DNA from 4 places in the Nonomuraea sp. NPDC051298 genome. Region 1 is predicted to be linked to each of the others. Evidence: riboswitches for the same ligand, from Rfam matches in the RefSeq annotation. Region 1 holds a riboswitch; each other region holds the start of a gene.
The links. Region 1 has a riboswitch for cyclic di-AMP ahead of ACZ6S0_RS29860 (CHAP domain-containing protein). Riboswitches for the same ligand answer to the same signal wherever they lie in the genome.
Positions count from the first base shown of each region.

Region 2: it holds a riboswitch for cyclic di-AMP, as region 1 does, so the genes downstream of both, ACZ6S0_RS17975 (C40 family peptidase) here and ACZ6S0_RS29860 (CHAP domain-containing protein) in region 1, are expected to answer to the same signal.
Region 3: it holds a riboswitch for cyclic di-AMP, as region 1 does, so the genes downstream of both, ACZ6S0_RS52380 (coiled-coil domain-containing protein) here and ACZ6S0_RS29860 (CHAP domain-containing protein) in region 1, are expected to answer to the same signal.
Region 4: it holds a riboswitch for cyclic di-AMP, as region 1 does, so the genes downstream of both, ACZ6S0_RS07535 (C40 family peptidase) here and ACZ6S0_RS29860 (CHAP domain-containing protein) in region 1, are expected to answer to the same signal.

Region 1 covers NZ_JBVJIM010000011.1:313,394-318,117, reverse strand. Annotated here, with positions in the region: gene ACZ6S0_RS29870 (RNA polymerase sigma factor) at 1-669, opposite strand, end outside; gene ACZ6S0_RS29865 (YciI family protein) at 725-1,165, opposite strand; gene ACZ6S0_RS29860 (CHAP domain-containing protein) at 1,381-2,094, opposite strand; cyclic di-AMP (ydaO/yuaA leader) riboswitch at 2,107-2,244, opposite strand; gene ACZ6S0_RS29855 (Gfo/Idh/MocA family protein) at 2,361-3,314, opposite strand; gene ACZ6S0_RS29850 (aldo/keto reductase) at 3,409-4,230, opposite strand; gene ACZ6S0_RS29845 (hypothetical protein) at 4,328-4,724, shown strand, end outside.
Region 2 covers NZ_JBVJIM010000005.1:220,105-224,828, forward strand. Annotated here, with positions in the region: gene ACZ6S0_RS17960 (hypothetical protein) at 1-82, opposite strand, end outside; gene serA (phosphoglycerate dehydrogenase) at 325-1,914, shown strand; gene ACZ6S0_RS17970 (SSI family serine proteinase inhibitor) at 2,506-2,895, shown strand; gene ACZ6S0_RS17975 (C40 family peptidase) at 3,013-3,417, opposite strand; gene ACZ6S0_RS17980 (hypothetical protein) at 3,416-3,559, shown strand; cyclic di-AMP (ydaO/yuaA leader) riboswitch at 3,733-3,874, opposite strand; gene ACZ6S0_RS17985 (3-isopropylmalate dehydrogenase) at 3,973-4,724, shown strand, end outside.
Region 3 covers NZ_JBVJIM010000052.1:14,977-19,700, forward strand. Annotated here, with positions in the region: gene ACZ6S0_RS52370 (DeoR/GlpR family DNA-binding transcription regulator) at 127-906, shown strand; gene galT (galactose-1-phosphate uridylyltransferase) at 903-1,982, shown strand; cyclic di-AMP (ydaO/yuaA leader) riboswitch at 2,051-2,194, shown strand; gene ACZ6S0_RS52380 (coiled-coil domain-containing protein) at 2,201-3,187, shown strand; gene ACZ6S0_RS52385 (MmcQ/YjbR family DNA-binding protein) at 3,209-3,562, opposite strand; gene ACZ6S0_RS52390 (M50 family metallopeptidase) at 3,570-4,724, opposite strand, start outside.
Region 4 covers NZ_JBVJIM010000002.1:481,883-486,606, reverse strand. Annotated here, with positions in the region: gene ACZ6S0_RS07540 (gluzincin family metallopeptidase) at 155-1,006, opposite strand; gene ACZ6S0_RS07535 (C40 family peptidase) at 1,405-1,839, opposite strand; cyclic di-AMP (ydaO/yuaA leader) riboswitch at 2,000-2,166, opposite strand; gene ACZ6S0_RS07530 (winged helix-turn-helix transcriptional regulator) at 2,757-3,443, opposite strand; gene ACZ6S0_RS07525 (DUF6632 domain-containing protein) at 3,523-4,005, shown strand; gene ACZ6S0_RS07520 (C40 family peptidase) at 4,017-4,724, opposite strand, start outside.

The DNA of each region.
Region 1 (4,724 bases):
ACCGGACAGCACGCGGCCGAGCCGCAGCGCGTCCTCGCACAGCGCGGGACGCATCCAGTCGTCGCCGGCCGTGGCCGAGTAGCCCTCGTTGAAGATCAGGTAGATGACCTCCAGCACGGACGACAGGCGGCCCGCCAACTCCGCCCCCTGGGGCACCTCGAACGGGATCCCCTTGTCGGCCAGCGTGCGCTTGGCGCGGACGACGCGCTGCGCCACGGTGGACTCCGAGACCAGGAACGCCCGCGCGATCTCGTCGGTCGTCAGGCCGCCGAGCACGCGCAGGGTCAGCGCCACCCGCGCCTCCATCGACAGGGCGGGGTGGCAGGCCGTGAACACCAGCCGCAGCAGGTCGTCCTCGATCTCGTCGACCTCGGGAAGCTCGTCCTCCAGGTCGATGCGGTGGCCGAGTTCGACGAGGTTGCGCTGGAGGCGTTCGTTCCTGCGGATGAGGTCGATGGCGCGGCGTTTGGAGACCGTCATCAGCCAGGCGCCGGGGTTGCGCGGCACGCCGGACTCCGGCCACTGCTCCAGCGCGGCGACCAGGGCGTCCTGTGCCAGCTCCTCGGCGAGGCCGACGTCGCGCACCAGCCCGGCGAGCCCGGCGATGAGCCGGGCCGCCTCGATCCGCCAGACCGCCTCGATGGCGCGATGGGTGTCGGAAGCCGTCACCGGCCCATGAGACCAGCCCCGCCCCTCCCGCCGCAACCCGAGCCGGTGGGACGGGTCACGCGTCGGGGGTGTCCACGCCCAGGCGCTCGCGCAGCGCCTCCTCGCGCTCGCGCTCGTCCGCGGGCATCGAGTCGTCCGGTACGTCCGAGGCGTCGAACACCTGCCACACGTCCAGCCCCACCCCCTCGTGCCCCGGCGGCACCGGCACGCGCAGGGCCCACTCGACGGCCTCCTCCCGCGACTTGACCTGGATCAGCCAGAACCCGGCGATCAGCTCCTTGGCCTCCGTGAACGGCCCGTCGATCACGCTGGCCCGGCCCCCGCTGTAGGCGATCTGCGCGCCGTGCGAGCTGGGGTAGAGCCCCTCGGCCGCGAGCAGCACCCCGGCCTTGGCCAGGGACTCGTTGTAGGCGTGCATGTTGTCCACCAGCTCCTGGCTGGGCAGCGTCCCGGCCTCTGTCTCGGCGTTGGCCTTGCCCACGATCATGAACTTCATCGGTGTCGTCTCCTTCGGGGCGTGGCGGCCTCGGTGGCCGTCCTCGTCGACGCGTCGAACGGCCGGGCCGCGGATCGACACTACGCCGTCGTGGGGTCGTGGGGTCGTGGGGTCGTGGGGTCGTGGGGTCGTGGCGTCGTGTGCGCGGGAACGCGCCGAGCGCGCGGCCCCGGGATGGGGCCGCGCGCTCGGCGGAGGGGGTGGGGGGAGGCGGGTCAGACGGCGTAGTCGGGGTAGCCGTAGCCGACGACCTGCGACTTCGGACGGACGCGCTCCTCCACCTTGCCGTTGCCGGTGTTGCCCTCGACGGTGGAGATGGTGCCGTCCTGGTTGTCCTTCAGCACGAAGCCGACGTGCTCGATGTCGCTCAGCGCCTTGCTGCCGCCCCAGGAGAAGAACACCACGGCGCCGGGCTTCGGGACGGTGCCGAAGCGGTTGTTGGCCGCGAACCACTTGGCGTGGGTCACGGTGTAGGCGTCCCAGCCGATCTGCTGGCGGGCGCCGGTCTGGTCGCCGACCCAGGAGACGAACATCGCGCACCAGGCGGCGTTCAGGTACGCGGCGCGGTTGCCGCCGTCACGGGCGATGGTCTCGGCGGCTCGCTGCGAGGCGGCGTACCACTGCTGGTACTTGGTGCCGCCGCCGTAGGAGTTCTCGGAGGTGCCGATCTGGGACTTGGCCAGGGCCAGGACCTGCTCGGCGGTGACGTTGACCTTGTTCTCGCTCGCCGCGCCGTCCTTATGGGCGGCGACGGCGGCGTCCGGGTGCCTGGCTCCGGTGGCCGCGGCGACGCCGATCGCGGAGTCGGCGCTGGCCGTGACGGCGTGGGAGCCGAGGGCCGTGGCGATGACGGTCGCGCCGACGAAGGTGCTGACGAGGGCGCGGACCAGAGGGCTCTTCGAGGTATCGGTAATACGGTGCTTGGCCATCGAGGGGGTTACTCCTTGCTTCCATGCCGCTTACCGGGTTAGCTGACGGGTTCGGACGTGGAAGCTGCCCTACGGCACCGAAGTGCCGATTCACCCCAAGGAACGTGGGTCCCCGGTTCCGCCCGCAGGCGGATTCAGCGGTCACAGGACGATCCTGTGATCTGTCGTGCGATGGTCGACACAGCCGGACAAACCGGTCATATGCCTCAAGTAGTCATCTAAGGTAATACATGAGGCAAGGGGATGACAAACCCCTAAACGCGATGTCAGTCCAGTTGTCTCCGCGCGGCGGCCAGAAGCCCCATCATGGCAAGGGATTCGTCGAGGGGCATGATCGAGGATTCGGTCTTTCCCTCGGCCACCGCGGCGCGGACCTCGCGCAGCTCACCGGCGTATCCGTTGTCGGCGGGATCGAGCACCAGCTCCTCCGGCTCCATGCCGGGCCCGGTGAGCAGGATCCGCTCCGGCGCCCAGAACGGCGCCGCGAGGTCCGCTCGCATCGATGTCCCGACAACGCCGGCCTGGTTCGGGTAATTCCCCAGCAGCGACGACGCCACGAGCGCGTGCCGCCCTCCGGGGTAGAGCAGGAGCCCGGCCACCTCCGCGTCCACCCCGGTCGGGGCCAGCGAGCCGGTGACGCGCAGCTCGGAGGGCGCGCCCAGGAGCAACTGGGCCAGGCCGAACGGGTAGATCCCCAGGTCGAGGAGGGAGCCGCCGCCCAGCTCCGGCGCCCACAGCCGGTGCGCGGGGTCGTACGGCGCGGCGAACCCGAACGTGGCCTGCACCGACCGGATCTCGCCGAAGCGCGGGTCGGCCGCGATCCGCTGGATGAGGGGGTTGAACCTCATCCACATCGCCTCCATCAGGAACACGCCCGCCTCGCGCGCCAGGCGTACCATCTTCGCCGCGTCGTCCACGGTCGCGGCCAGCGGCTTCTCGCACAGCACGGCCTTGCCCGCGGCGATGGCCGCCTCGGCCACCTCCAGGTGCTGCGCGTGCGGCGTGGCCACGTAGACGGCGTCCACGGCCGGGTCGGCGCACAGCTCGGCGTAGGAGCCGTACGCCGACTCCGCGCCCAGTGTCGAGGCCAGGTCCTGCGCCCTGGTCAGGTCTCTGGATCCGACGGCGGCCACCCGCATACCGGGCTCCGCCACGATCGCCGTGCCCACCCTGCGGGCGATGGCTCCGGTCGCGGCTATTCCCCATGTGAAATCTCGCACGCGGGAGATCGTATATGGAAGGTAAAAAATCAGGTAAAAGAGGTGCTCGTTACTAAGAAATGCTGTCAAATGACACATCGGTCACAGGGGTCACTCACATCATGTTGAACGTCTCCGGATCCGGCCCCAGTCGCAGCCCCTTGTTCAGCGCGCCGATGGCCGCAATGTCCTCGGCGTCGAGAATGAAGTCGAAGACGTCGATGTTCTCGGCGATCCGCGTGGGCGTCACCGACTTCGGGATCACCACGTTGCCGAGCTGAAGGTGCCAGCGGAGCACGATCTGGGCCGGTGTCCTGCCGTACTTGTCCGACAGCACCCCCAGCGCCGGGTCGTCCAGCAGCCCCCTGCCCTGGCCCAGCGGGCTCCACGCCTCGGTGAGGATGCCGTTGGCCTCGTGGAAGGCCCGCAGCTCCCGCTGCTGCAGGTACGGGTGCAGCTCGATCTGGTTGATGGCCGGGGTGATGTCGGTCTCGTCCATGAGCCGGGTGAGCGTGGCGACCGTGAAGTTCGAGGTGCCGATGGCCCTGACCCGGCCGTCGCGGTAGAGCTTCTCCAGCGCCCGCCACGCCTGCACGTACTTGCCGTGCTGCGGCATCGGCCAGTGGATGAGGAACAGGTCCACGTAGTCGAGACCCAGCCGGGCCAGGCAGTCGTCGAACGCCGCCGCCGCGCGGACGTGGTCGGCGTTGCCCAGCTTCGTGGTCACGAAGATCTTCCCGCGCGGCAGCCCGCTCCCGCGTACGGCCCGGCCCACGCCCTCCTCGTTGCCGTAGGCGGCGGCGGTGTCGACGTGCCGGTAACCGGTCTTGAAAGCGGTGGCGACCGCCTGTTCGGCCTCTTCGGCCGGAACCTGCCAGACGCCGTATCCGAGCTGCGGAATTTGCACGCCGTCCGTGTTGAGCATGAGCGAGTTCATACCCTCCATTGTTCACGTCGCGTTTCTGAGCGCTTAAGCCGGTGGGGCTACCTTGGAGCGGTCGTGACGGGCCATCACCCCGCTGGGAGGACAACGAGTGGTCGAACAGGCGTCGGCCTGGGTGGAGTCCCCGCTCCAGATGCTGTGCGCCGTCGAGGCTCACCACGCCGGGCTCCTCGGCCCGGCGACCGCCGTCGTGCCGCGTGCCGGTCTGCGCCCGCTGAAGGCCACCCGGCGCGAGCTGTGCGCCCTCGGGCTGCCCGAGGGGCTCGAGCTGGCCGAGCCGCGCGAACGCATGCCCAGGCGCGTCCAGGCCGTCGGAGACGCCTTCTCCGGCCGGGTGCAACTGCGCTGGCTCATCTCCCGTCCCGGCCACATCGTCATCGTGGACGACGGGCTGGCCACGCTGCGGCTGCTGGAGCTGCTGGCGGCGGGCCCGTACCGGCCGCTGCTGCGCGCCCGCGCCGAGCCGACTCCGCTGCGCAGCGCCCTGG
Region 2 (4,724 bases), on a different contig from region 1:
CGTCGGCAAGTGCGCTCAGCAGGCGGTGCGGAGTGCCATGCTGAGCGAGCACGTCGGCAAGCGCAGGATTCCCGATGCTCATAGGACGAACCATAGGTAGTCGGCCACGGCTTATCAGGCTAATGGTGAATAAATCTCCCGATCAAGACAAAGATGGGCCCTACGTGGATGACTTTGTGGCGCGGTGGGTACCGCGATCCTCGTCTCACTTCGTGGGTCTCTCGTGAACGCGTTCACAAGCGGTGGATAGACTCTGTGGGACCGCCGGGGGGATCCGTGGACGTGTCCCCCCATGCCCGCCGTGCCCAATAAGGATCCACACCAGTGAACAAGCCCGTCGTTCTGGTCGCAGAGGAGCTGTCCGAGGCTGGCCTCGCCGTACTCGGCGCTGATTTCGAGGTCCGCCACACCGACGGCGCAGACCGTTCCCAGTTCCTGCCCGCACTCGCCGGTGTGGACGCGCTGATCGTCCGCTCGGCCACGCAGGTCGACGCCGAGGCCATCGCCGCGGCGCCCAAGCTGCGCGTCGTCGCCCGCGCCGGCGTCGGCCTCGACAACGTCGACGTCGACGCGGCCACCAAGGCCGGTGTCATGGTCGTCAACGCGCCGACCTCCAACATCACCAGCGCCGCCGAGCAGACCATCGCCCTCATCCTGGCCAGCGCGCGCAACACGGCCCAGGCGCACGCCGCGCTGAAGAACGGCGAGTGGAAGCGTTCCAAGTACACCGGTGTCGAGCTGGACGAGAAGGTCATCGGCATCCTCGGCCTGGGCAAGATCGGCCAGCTCGTGGCCCAGCGGCTGGCGCCGTTCGGCGTCGAGCTGATCGCGTACGACCCCTACCTGCCGCCGGCCCGCGCCGCGCAGATGGGCGTCAAGCTGCTCGCCCTCGAAGAGGTGCTCAAGCAGGCCGACTTCATCACCGTGCACCTGCCCAAGTCCAAGGAGACGATCGGGCTCATCGGCGACAGGGAGCTGCACCAGGTCAAGCCGAGCGTGCGCATCGTCAACGTCGCCCGCGGCGGCATCGTCGACGAGGGCGCCCTGTATGCGGCGATCAAGGAGGGCCGGGTCGCGGGAGCCGGCCTCGACGTGTTCTCCAAGGAGCCGTGCACCGACAGCCCGCTGTTCGAGCTGGACCAGGTCGTCGTCACGCCGCACCTGGGCGCCTCCACGCACGAGGCCCAGGAGAAGGCCGGCACCCAGGTCGCGCGGAGCGTGAAGCTGGCGCTGGCGGGCGAGTTCGTGCCCGACGCGGTCAACGTCGAGGGCGGCGCCGTGGCCGAGGACGTCAAGCCGGGCCTGCCGCTGGCCGAGAAGCTCGGCCGGGTCTTCACCGCGCTGGCCGGCGAGGTGGCCACCAAGCTCGACGTCGAGGTGCGCGGTGAGATCGCCGCCCAGGACGTACGGGTGATCGAGCTGGCCGCGCTCAAGGGCGTGTTCGCCGACGTGGTGGAGGAGCAGGTCACCTACGTCAACGCGCCGCTGCTGGCCAAGGACCGCGGCATCACGGTCGAGCTGGTGACCAGCTCCGAGAGCCCCGACTGGCGCAACGTGGTGACCGTGCGCGGCGTGCTCGCCGACGGGCGTACGGTCTCGGTGTCCGGCACGCTCTCCGGGCCCCGCCAGATCACGAAGATCGTCGAGGTCAACGGCTACGAGATGGAGATCGAGCCGACGGCCCACCTGTGCTTCCTCACCTACACCGACCGTCCCGGCATCGTCGGCGTGGTCGGCCGGCTGCTCGGGGAGCACGGCATCAACATCGCGTCGATGCAGGTGGCCCGGGACGTCAAGGGCGGCAAGGCGCTCATCGCGCTGACCGTCGACTCCGCGATCCCCGCCGACATCGTCGAGCAGATCGTGACCGAGATCGGCGCCGAGAGCGGCCGCTCGGTGGACCTGGAGGACTGACCTCCTGCTCTTCCGTCCTGTCAGGGCCGTCACCCGATCCCGGGTGGCGGCCCTTTCGGCGTCTCAGCATGCGAGATACTAGGACATCCAACGAGATGCCTCGGGTACTGTGGCAGTGATGCGCCAGGTACTCGTACTCATTACCTGCCGCGGCGGGGCCTGTTAGGGCAGGTCGACGGCTCGCCGCGGAGATCGGCGCCTGTGTCGGCCAGTAAGTCCCCCAGTGAGTCCTACGCCCGGTCCGCGAGATCAGGCCCGGTCGGATTCGCGACCGGAGTCCGGCTTCCCCTCCTTTGGAACGCGTCCGCGAGAAGAGATGAGTCACATGTACGAGATGTATGCCTGGAACCGTGCCGAAGACCACGACGACGAGGCGGCCGAGGCCGTGCAGATCGCGCTGGACCGTCGCGACAACGGCGGCGCCCCCCAGAACTCCAGCCGGTAGGGCCCTGCCCCGTCCGTGCCGCTCCTGGTGACGCGGCGGCATGTCCGCACGTCAGGCCGGTGACAGGGGTACCGACACCTCCCTCCACGGATACGCAGAGTGCTGATAGCGTCGCGCTGCGTATTCGTTCGAGGTGGAGGTTCCCCATGTACGCTGCCCTGATCCGGCGCGCCGCCGCAGTCGCCCTGCCCGTCGTGGCCGGCGCGGCCCTGTTCGTCACCCCCGCCCACGCGCAGGCGGCCGAGCTGCACATCGTCAAGCACAACCTGCCCGCGGGCACCACCGAGCGCTGGGTCCTGACGTGCCACCCCGACGACGGGACGCACCCCGACCCGTTCGCCGCCTGCGACCGGCTCCGCCGCATCGGCGGTGACCTGGAGCGGATCAGGTTCCGGCCCGACGTGCCCTGCCCGCGGATCTTCGACCCCGTCCGGGTCGAGATCAACGGCTGGTTCTACGGTCAGCACAAGCACTTCGACGAGCACTACCCCAACCCGTGCTTCGTGGAGAAGATCGCGAGCCCGATCGTGCCCTGACCGGGAGTGATCGCATCCGCGCCGGGGCTTTGATCGACGGCCTGGCCAGGGGTGAGGGAGCACGGGCGGCCCCGTCCGCGCACGGGGCCGCCCGTGGCTTTCCGCGCCGGCGGCCCGTCAGAGGGTGGCCGTGACGATGGCGTCGGCGGGGGTCGTGCGCTCTTCGACCACCTTCGCCCAGAGGCGCACCCCCTTGGGGTCCGGCCGGACCGCGCCCACGAACGCGGTTCTGCGCCAGTCCGAGAGCTTCTCCTCCTTCACCACGTCGCCCGAGTGCGGCGAGTGCACCATGTAGCCGGGCTTGGAGATCATCCCGACGTGGCCCAGGTCGCTGAAGAACACCAGGTCGCCGGGCTTGAGCTGGTCCCAGGAGATCTTCCTGGAGAAGGCCGCGTACTGCTCGTTGGTGGTGCGCGGCAGTTCGATGCCGGCCGCCTCGTACGCCCTGAGCATGAGCCCCGAGCAGTCGTAGCCGCTGTCGCTGGTGCCGCCCCACACGTACGGGATGCCGCGCCTGTCCATGGCGAACTTGAGTGCCGTCTTCCAGGCGGGCTTCGGCGCGCTCTGCGCCCGGATGCGCTTGATGTCGTTGACGGTCAGGGTGGTGGGGTCGTCGTCGGTGTCGGCTTTGGCCGTCGTGTGGGCCTTGGCCGTGCGGGCCTGAGCCGCGGAGTGGGCGTCACCCGTGGTGCGGGCCTGGCCTGCGGTGTCGGCCTGAGCTGCGTCGGCCTGAGTGGCGGTGTCGTCCTGGGCCGTGGTGGCGGCCTGTGCCGCGGGGGTGGCCAGGATGAGTCCGGCGGCTCCCGCCGCCAGGACGATGGCGATACGAGACAGAGCACTGTCCTTCCATGAGGCCGGCCGGGTTAGCTGACGGGCTCGGGCCTGGAAGACAGCCCTACGGCGGTGCCGATTCGCCCCTGGGGCTCAAGTGGGTCCCCGGCTCCACGCAGCGGCTGCGTGAATTAGGCCCGACAAACACTAACGAAACGGTCAAGCAGTCGTAAACCCCCCAAAATCGGGCGTCCAGAAAATGAGATGGAGTGTTCGTCAGACGAGACGAGCCGGTAAGGTACCGCCATGGAGTCGCGTAACATCCGCCTGGCCGTCATCCCCGGGGATGGCATCGGCGCCGAGGTCGTCGCCGAAGGGCTCAAGGTCCTGGAAGCCGTGGGCACGAAGATCGAGGCCACGCACTACGACCTGGGGGCCGCACGCTATCACCGCACCGGCGAGACCCTCCCCGACGCGGTGCTCGACGAGCTGCGCGGCTACGACGCGATCCTGCTCGGCGCCGTGGGCGACCCCAGTGTGCCGCCGGGCGTCCTCGAGCGTGACCTGCTGCTGCGGCTGCGGTTCGCGTTCGACCACTACGTCAACCTGCGGCCGGTCAAGCTCTTCCCCGGGGTGCGGACCCCGCTGGCCGGCGCCACGCCCGGCGACATCGACATGATCGTCGTCCGTGAGGGCACCGAGGGCCTCTACGCCGGCACCGGCGGCGCGATGCGTCGCGGCACGCCGCACGAGATCGCCACCCAGGAGTCGCTCAACACCGCCTACGGCGTCGAGCGCGTGGTGCGTTACGCCTTCGAGAAGGCCCGGTCGCGCCCGCGCAAAAAGCTGACCCTCGTCCACAAGACGAACGTGCTCACCTTCGCCGGCGACCTGTGGCAGCGCACGGTCGACCGGGTGGCCGCCGAATATCCCGAGGTCACCACCGACTACTGCCACGTCGACGCGGCCTCGATGTTCTTCGTCACCCAGCCCGAGCGCTTCGACGTGGTCGTCACCGACAACCTGTTCGGCGACATCATCACCGACCTCGGCGCGGC
Region 3 (4,724 bases), on a different contig from region 1:
TGATCGGTACGGCGTGAAGCTCCCAACGTCCCTCGCCAAGAGGGTCAGTGCAAGCGCGCCGCACGACCTAACATTCCCCAACAATTCCGTGTCATAATTTGGTGGAATCTGTTGGAAGGAGTGGGCGTGCTCGCACAGCAGCGTCAGCAGACGATTCTCGAACGCGTGCGCAGCCACGGCGGCGTCCGGGTGGCCGACCTCGTACGCGAGCTGGGCGTCTCCGACATGACCATCCGCCGCGACCTCGAGGTGCTGGCCGAGCGCGGGCTGCTGGAGAAGGTGCACGGCGGCGCGACCGCCCTGGGCCCCGGCTCGACCGAGGAGCCCGGCTTCACCGCCAAGTCCGCCCGCCAGCAGCAGGAGAAGGAGGCCATCGCGCGGCACGCGGCCAGGCTCGTCCGGCCGGGCACCGCCGTGGCGCTGTCGGCCGGCACCACCACGTGGGCGCTGGCCCACCACCTGGTCGCCGTGCCCGAGCTGACCGTGATCACCAATTCGATCCCGGTCGCCGAGGTCTTCCACCGCAACCCGCGCGCCGACCGCACCGTCGTGCTGACCGGCGGCGTGCGTACGCCGTCCGACGCCCTGGTGGGCCCGGTCGCCGTGGCCGCGATCCGCCGCCTGCACGTGGACACGCTCTTCCTGGGCGTGCACGGGATGAGCGTGCGGGCCGGGTTCACCACGCCCAACCTGCTGGAGTCGGAGACCGACAGAGAGCTGGTCACGGCGGCGAGCCGGCTGGTCGTCCCGGCCGACCACACCAAGTGGAACACGGTGGGCATCAGCACCATCGCCGAGCTGAGCGAGGCCGACGTGGTCATCAGCGACGCCGGGCTGCCCGAGGAAGCACGTACCGAGCTGGCCGAACGGGCCGGAGAACTGATCATCGCGGAGGGCTCGCCGTGAAGCGCACCATCACCCACCTGGCCGACGGCCGGGAGCTGATCTATTTCGACCGGCGCGACGACGCCGACCGGAGCGCGATCGACCGGCGCACGCTCGATCCCCGGCCGGTCGCCTCCGAACTGCGCTACGACCCGCTGACCGAGGAGTGGATCGCGATCGCCGGGCACCGGCAGACGCGTACGTTCCTGCCGAGCGGTGGCACGGCCGAGTGCCCGCTGTGCCCGTCGTCGCCCACGCGGCCGTCGGAGATCCCGGCGTACGACTACGACGTGGTGGTCTTCGAGAACCGGTTCCCCTCCTTCTCCGGAAATTTCGGGGCCTATGGGGAGGCGGGCGGGCTGAGCGAGGTCCGTCCGGGGGTGGGGCGGTGCGAGGTGGTGTGCTTCACCTCCGACCACTCCTCCTCCTTCTCCAGGCTCTCCGACGCCCAGGTGGCGCTGGTCATGGAGGCGTGGGCCGACCGTACGGCCGAGTTGTCCGGGATCGACGGCGTGGAGCAGGTGTTCTGCTTCGAGAACCGGGGTGAGGAGATCGGCATCACGCTGGCCCACCCGCACGGCCAGATCTACGCCTACCCGTACGTCACGCCCAGGACCAGGCTGCACCTCGGCGCGGCGGCGCGGCACCGGGGGCCGGGCAACCTGTTCGCCGACGTGCTGGCCGCCGAGCGCACGGCGGGGACGCGGGTGGTGGCCGCCAACGAGCTGTGGACGGCCTTCGTGCCGGCCGCCGCGCGGTGGCCGTTCGAGGTGCATCTCTATCCGCACCGGCAGGTGCCCGACCTCGCGGCGCTCACCGAGCAGGAGCGGGCGGCGTTCGCGCCGCTGTACACCTCGGTGCTGCGGGCGTTCGACGGGCTGTTCGGGGTGGTGATGCCGTACGTCTCGGCCTGGCACCAGGCGCCCGTGCGTACCGGCAGGGAGCTGGCCTATCTGCACCTGGAGCTGTTCAGCATCCGGCGGGCGGCCGGCAAGCTGAAGTACCTCGCCGGGTCGGAGTCGGCGATGGGGGCGTTCGTCAACGACGTGCTGCCGGAGGAGGCCGCACGCATGCTCCGATCACAAGTAGATCACTAATAGATTTCTACTTAAGGTCGCATTACCGGTGATCTACCACTAATATCCCGATATGCACCGGCCGTAACAGCCGTTGCGTGCCTAATCCCGGGCGCCGTGCCCGGGAGCCGGGGACCCAATCACACCCGGGGTGAATCCGCTCAGGCGGTAGGGAAACGCAGCTCCCATACCCGAACCCGTCAGCTAACCCGGCCGGCAGAGGGAGAGGAAACATCCACGTGGCGGCTTCGTCCCCCGCGAGTCTTGCCATCGGTCTCATCAGCGCCATCGCCGTCGCCGCCCTCCCCGCGGCCCCGGCCTCGGCGTCCACCTCACCGTCGATCAGGGTGTCGGCCGCCCCCAAGCCGACGGAGGCCCAGCTCCGCGCCCAGCTCAAGGAGCTGAACGCCAAGGTCGACAAGCTCATCGAGAAGTACAACCTCAAACGCGTCGAGCTGGCCAAGGCGCAGGAGGCCGCCAAGACGGCCCAGGCCAAGGCGGCGGCCGCCGAGCAGGCCGTGACCACGGCCGAGCAGCGGGTCGCCGAGATCGCGCGCCTGCGCTACCAGACCGGCGACCTGTCGCTGACCTCTTTCATGCTCCCGACCGACGCTGCCAGCGCGGCCCTGCTCGAACAGCTCACCGCCGAGCAGCAGGCGGTCGTGGACAGCGTGGCCAAGGCCCGCGACGAGAAGAAGAGAGCCAGCGAGGAGGCCGCCGCGCTGGCCTCGCGGATCAAGTCCGACACGGCCGAGGTGGCCGGCCAGCGCGACGAGGCCGAGGACGTCATCAAGGACATCAGGAAGAAGCTGGAGGACCTGGTGCCGTACGGGACCGGGCGCAACTCCGACGGCTCCTGGGCGCCCGAGCTGCCGAACGGGTCCGACAACATCACCGCGCGGACCCGGCTGATGAAGGAGCAGCTCGACAAGAACTTCGCGCTGCCGTTCGCGGTGGGGTGCTTCCGCTCGGGCTCGAGCGGCGAGCACCCGCTCGGCCGCGCCTGCGACTTCATGATGAGCACGGGCGGCTCGATGCCCAGCGACGCCAACAACGCGCTCGGCGACCGGATCGCCGAGTGGGCGCTGAAGAACAAGGACAAACTCGGCGTCAAGTACGTGATCTGGCGGCAGCGGATCAACCAGGGCTCCGGCTGGAGCACGATGTCCGACCGCGGCAGCATCACCGAGAACCACTACGACCACGTGCACATCTCGATGTACTGATCGCGGCCTGCGACAGGGAGGTCAGGGCAGGCGTTCGACGAGCGACTTGGGTGCGATGTGGCGGTAGGCGTCGGTGACGAGCTCCGCCACCTCGTCCCAGTCGATCAGCGGGACGTCGAGGTAGACCCCCAGCCACCCCCGGTGCCCCACGTACGGCGGGCGGAAGAACCGCTCGGGCGCCTCCGCCACCAGCTCCTCCTGCACCCCGGCGGGCGCGGCGCACCAGAAGGCCAGGCGGTCGTCGTGATGGTGGTCGGCGAACATCACGAACGTCTTCTTCCCCCGGACGAACCACGTCGGCTCCCCATGGGAGAGCCGTTCGGTGGTCTCCGGCAGGGCCAGGCAGAGGGCCCGAAGCCGGTCGACGGTGTCCACGGCGGCCTCAGTTCGTCAGCGTGAGCGGGTTGACCAGGTCGGCGTAGACGAGCAGGCCCGCCATGATCATCATCACGATCGCGATCGCGTACGTCAGCGGCAGCACCTTGGCGATGTCCACGTAGCCGGGCTCGGGCCGCCGCATGACCTTGGCGTAGGCCCGCTTGATGCCCTCCCAGAGCCCTCCGGCGATGTGACCGCCGTCGAGGGGCAGCAGCGGGATGAGGTTGAACATGCCGATCGCCAGGTTGAAGCCGGCCAGCAGATTGACGAAGATGGCGATCTTCTTCTCGGTGGACAGGTCGGAGGCGAGGATCTCACCGCCCATGCGACCCGCCCCGACCACGCCGACCGGGCCCTCGGGGTCGCGTTCGTCACCGGAGAAGGCCGCGTGCCAGACGCCGACCATCTTCTCCGGCAGGTTGAGCAGCGAGGCCGCCACCCGGCCCGTCAGCTCGCCCATGTAGCCGACGACCTGGCCGATGCTCTGCCTCTCCATGACCTCGGTGGGCAGCACGCCGAGGAAGCCCACGTTCTTGTCGATCTTGCTGGGGTCTTCGGCGTTGGGCCGGTCCTGGACGATGAGCGTGACGTCGAGGGTCATCGGCTTGTCGTCGCGGACGATGCCGACCTGCACCGCGCCGGCGCCGTGGGAGCGGATGAGGCGGGTGGCCTGGTCCCAGGAGCCGATCTGCTGGCCGTTGAAGGAGACAATGCGGTCGCCGGGCTTCATGCCCGCCTGGGCGGCCGGCGTGGGCCTGTCGGCGGCGGTGCACTGCGTACGCTGCTCGGAGATCGGGATCACGCACGTGTTGGTGTCGGGCGAGACGATCGGGGCCCAGGTGGGCAGGCCGATGCCGACCAGCAGGATGCTGAAGAAGACGAAGGCGAGCACGAAGTTCATCGCCGGGCCGCCCGACATGATGATGACCTTCTGCCACCACTTCTTGCGGTAGAAGACCCGGTCTTCGTCGCCCGGCCGCACCTCTTCCTGCGCGGCATCGCGGGCCGACTCGATGAGCCCCTGGAACGGGCCGGTGGCATTGCTCCTGAGCTTGGTGGGGTCGTCGCCCGGGCGCGGCGGCAGCATCCCGATCATGCGGATGTAGCCGCCGAACGGGATCCACTTGATGCCGTACTCCGTCTCGCCCTTACGCCGTGA
Region 4 (4,724 bases), on a different contig from region 1:
GCGGCCATCTCTCCGTCCGGCACGTCGCGTTCGCGCGTCCCGGCCGCCGACGTCTCCGCCTCTCGCGCGCCCGTCACCGGCGTCTCCGCTTCCGGCCTGCCGGTGTCGTGCGGCGCGTCTTCCTCATCTCGCCGTTCGCTCATCTGCCTCCCCTTCACACGAGCTGATCCCGCACGTACTCGCGCCACCGCGCCGTCAGCGTGGCGACGGAGAGGCCCAGTGAGGCGAGCGCCCGATCGACGCCCGCCCGCTGGGCCGCACGGTAGAGCCTCACCAGGGTCCCCTCACCGAACCGGTCAGCGAAGAAGCGACACGCCAGCCAAGCCTCCTGGTACGCACGCGCGAGCCGGACCGGGTCGGACCCGTCCGCCGCGAAAGCCGCAGGTCCGGGCAAAGCGCTCGGCAGGCGCCCGGCCCGCGCCTCGGCCGCCAGTTCGGCCGCCGCCGTGGCGACGGGCAACCCGGCGTCGCGGTAGGCCACGTAGTCCGCGAACCCCTCGTAGAGCCAGACCGGCAGGCCCTCGGTCCCGGCCACGACGTGGGTCAGCTCGTGGGTCAGGACGATGTCCTTGCCGGTGGGGTTGAGGGTGGCGAAGAGTTCGGGGACGACGATCACGCGCCCACGGTCGGCCACGGCGGCCAGGCCGTCGAGCCGGTCCACTCCGGCCAGCGCGGCGGCCTCGCGGGCGGACGCCGGAACGACGACGAGCGGTCGTACCCGCCCGCCCAGGACGGCGGAGACACGGAGCCCGGCCGCATCCGCCCTCCGGGCCAGATCAGCGAGCCCGGCGGCGTCGTGCCCGGCGGGCTCATGCCCGCCGGAGTCACGCCCGGCAGAGTCATGCCCGGCCACCACGGAGTGCCTGCCCCGGCTGACGACCGTGCGGCCGGGCCACAGGTCGCGCATCTCCGGGGGCAGGGCAGAGGGATCGGGAAGCGGTGCCGCGCCCGGAACCAGGAGCAGGAGGACGGCCACCACGGCTCGTCGGCTCACCTGCTCGGACACGGGGCCGATCGTAGCCGCCCGGCACTCGTGCCCGCGCTTGCGCGAATCCACGGCCACCGCCCGGCAACCACCACGTGCGCTTGCGCGGACTCACGGCCGCCGCTTGGCAACCACCACGTGCGCTCGGGCGGATTCACGGCTACCGCTTGGCAACCACCACGTGCGCTCGGGCGGATTCACGGCTACCGCTTGGCAACCGCCACGTGCGCTTGGGGGAGTTCGCGGCTGCCGCTTGGCAGCCGCCACGTGCGCTTGCGCGGATTCGTGGCCACCTCCAGGTCACCGCCTCCACCGCCTGGCAGCCGCCGCAGCCGCGTGCTGCGGGGGCGGATTCGCGGCCGCCCGTGGGGACAGGCGAGAGCCCCGCCCGGATCGGGGGGAATCCGGGCGGGGCTTCTTCACATGCCGGGACGGACCGCGCCGACGAAAGACGACTTGCGCCATCCGTCCAGCTTGTCGATGCGTACCCGTTCACCCGTCCGTGGTGAATGGATCATCTTGCCCTTGCCGACGTACATGCCCACGTGGCCGAGCCCGCTGAAGAACAGCAGGTCACCTGGCTTGAGGTTGCGCCAGGAGATCTTGTTCCTGATGCGGGCGAACTGGCTGCTCGCCACGCGCGGGAGCTTGACGCCGGCCTTCTTCCAGGCGAACAGGACGAGGCCGGAGCAGTCAAACGAACCAGGCCCTGTGCCCCCGTACCGATACGGGTCACCGATCTGGTCCTTGGCCGCGGCGACGGCCTTGCGGGCCTTCGCCTGTTGCCGGGCGACCTTGGCGGCCCGTTGCCGGGCAGCCGTGGCCGTCTTCGAGGCGCCGGCGGTGGTGGCCACCGTCGCCGTCGTTCCGGCCGAGTCGCTCGTCGTCGTCGCCTGAGCCGTGGGGGCATGGAGGACAAGACCTCCGGCCGTCACGGTCATCGTGAGTGCTACGCCGCTCAGGGCGAAGCGGGACAGGCGGGGGTTCTGCAGGGAGGTGGACAGGATTTCTCCTCGCGTCTTCCACGAACGCCTACCGGGTTAGCTGACGGATTCGGGCCTGGAAGTAGCCCTACGGCGCGACTCGCGCGCCGACTCACCCCTGATCCCTCGGGAAGAAACGGGATCGCTGGGTCCCCGGCTCCGTGCCTCATGACTGCACGGATTCGGCAGGTCGCCGCCCGATGAGGGTGCTGCTCCTCGAGGGGTATCGGGGGCGACCGGCGGATCTTTGTCTGTCTCACATCGGGAGGACCGATGCCGGTTCGCGGGGGACATGGCTTGTGCACCGCGACGACGCCAGAAGCTACGCCGAAGGTTCAAGGATCGGCAAAGCGCACACCGGGCTGTAAAGATCAGACAGAGGGTGATGTCAGAGCTGAAACCCCTGCTGGAACCCCAAGCTTCGTTACCAGAATGTGACCCTGCTCACACTTGGACACGTCCAAGATTGTCAGGTCCCAGACATCCCTTTCGTCACATCCGTCACACCGACGCCGATTCCGCGAACACCCTCGAACGGCCGCCCACCGGTCCGCCATCACCACACATTTCGCGAAATATCGCCACACTCTACGATCCGTCGCCATACCCAAATGGCCTGAAGAAAGCCCGGTCCTGCCCCGGAGATCAACATAGCTACTATGGTGGATAGTAGCGAAGTCGAAGCGCCTCCGCCGGGGACAGCCGGTGACGAGGACCGAGCGGGAAGCCGGAAGTCAGCGCCGCGCACGAGCGACTCACGCACGAGCGTCCAGCCGCACGCCCACCCCCTACCCTTGACGCGCCGACATTTCGGCGATCGGCTCCGGGGGCGCGAAGAGGCGTAGAAAGCGTTCCGCGGTGGCCCGCGGTCCGGCCAGGGTGAGGTCACCCCGGGTGAGGACGTCGTCGAGAGTGCGGGCGCGGCCGAGCACGGCGGCCAGGGTCTGCGGGCTGGTCTCGATGACCAGGTCCGCCTGTGGCAGGCCGGAGTCGACGCGGGCCAGGTGGAGGCGGTCACGGTCCACCCGCAGCAGGAAATGGTGCTCGCCGAGCCGCAGGCCAACGGCGAGGTGGAGCGCTTCGCCGACAGCGGGCGCGAACAGGGCCTTCAGCGACAGGGCGGCGGAATCGGCGCTGAGCGGGGCACCGTGTGGCAGCGAGGGGGAGCGGCTGCTCCAGCGGGCGAGGTCGGTGACGATGGGCTCCAGTTCGGCGCCCCAATCGGTCAGTTCGTAGATCCAGGAGCCGGCGGGCGGGGAGAGCTTGCGGCGCCGCACGATGCCGGCGTCCGTAAGCTCGCGCAGGCGCTGGGTCAGGATGTCCGCGCTGATCCCCGGCAGACCGGCGCGCAGGTCCGTGAAACGTTTGGGCCCGAGGATCAGCTCCCGCACGACCAGCAGCGCCCAGCGCTCTCCCACGAGCTCGAGAGCGTGCGCGATCGCGCATCCATCGCCGTAACTCCGCTTGCCCGCCATGCTCCTACCCTACCAGCGACAGTCCTTGAATCCATCTTCATAGTTGTCTTTTCCAACTAGAGAGTTGTAGTGTCCGACCATGCAACGGCTGCGAGAGAGGCTCGACATGGACGACCACAACCAAGACAGAAGGCCGCGCGCCCTCGCCGTGTTCCTACGCGTTTACGGCGTGCTGTCGCTCGTGATCTTCGTACCGCTCTTCATCGGGTTCATGGTGCGGACACCCCTGCTGGCGGAGACCGGTGGCCCGCTGAACTGGACGATCTGGAACGACGTCAGCTCCGGCCACGAGCAGGCCCACGTGCCGCCCATGCTGTTCGCGATCTACATCGTGTGGGCCGTGTTCCTCCTGGCGGCGGCCAGGAACCCGGTTGCCCACAGGTCGTTCCTGTCCTTCACGATGTGGGCCAACCTGGCCCACGCCCTGCTCATGGTCGCGCAGGCGGCCACGGACCTGGACCGCTACTGGAGCAAGTTCCTGACCGACATCCCCTTCATCCTGATCCTGGCCCTCGGCATCTTCTTCCTCAGGCCCGCCGAGAAGGTGCCGGCCGAACGATGACCTCGCCCGGGTCAGGGGCGGATGGCGCCGACCAGGTTGCGGCCGTACGCGGAAAGCTTGACGACCTTGACGACGTCGCCCGTCTGCGGCGCGTGGACGATGTCCCCGTTGCCGGCGTAGATGCTGACGTGCCCCAGCCCCTCGCTGAAGATGAGATCCCCCGGCTGCAGGTCGTCGAGGTCCACCTTGCGGTTCGCCCCCCACGCCCACTGCTGCCACGTCGTACGCGGCAACGACACGCCCGCCGCCGCCCAGGACGCCTGCGTCAGCCCGGAGCAGTCGTACCCCCTGGGCCCCGTGCCGCCGTAGATGTACGGCTTGCCCACCTGCGCGTACGCGAACCGCAGCACCGCGGCCGCGTTCCCCGAGGCGGGCCCCGTGTACTTGATGCCGACGCTGTCCGGGTTTCCGGGGTTGTACGCCCCCAGCTTCTTCAGCAGCTTCTTCTGCTGGGTGATCAGCTTCTGCACCTCGGAGCGTTCCTCCTGGACGGAGTCCCGTTCCTTGTCGGCGTCCTTCAGCGCGGCCTCGGCCTTGTCCCGCTCGCCCTTGAGCCCGCGGTTCTCCCGGTCGAACACGGCCAGCTTCTGGGCCCGTTCCCGCGCGAGCTGCCCGGCCACCGCCAGCCCCGCCAGCATCCCCGCGGGGTTCTCCGAGCCGACGATGCCGGGCCAGGAGGTGACGTCCTCGCCGAGCTGGTAGCTGTCGACGGCCATGCC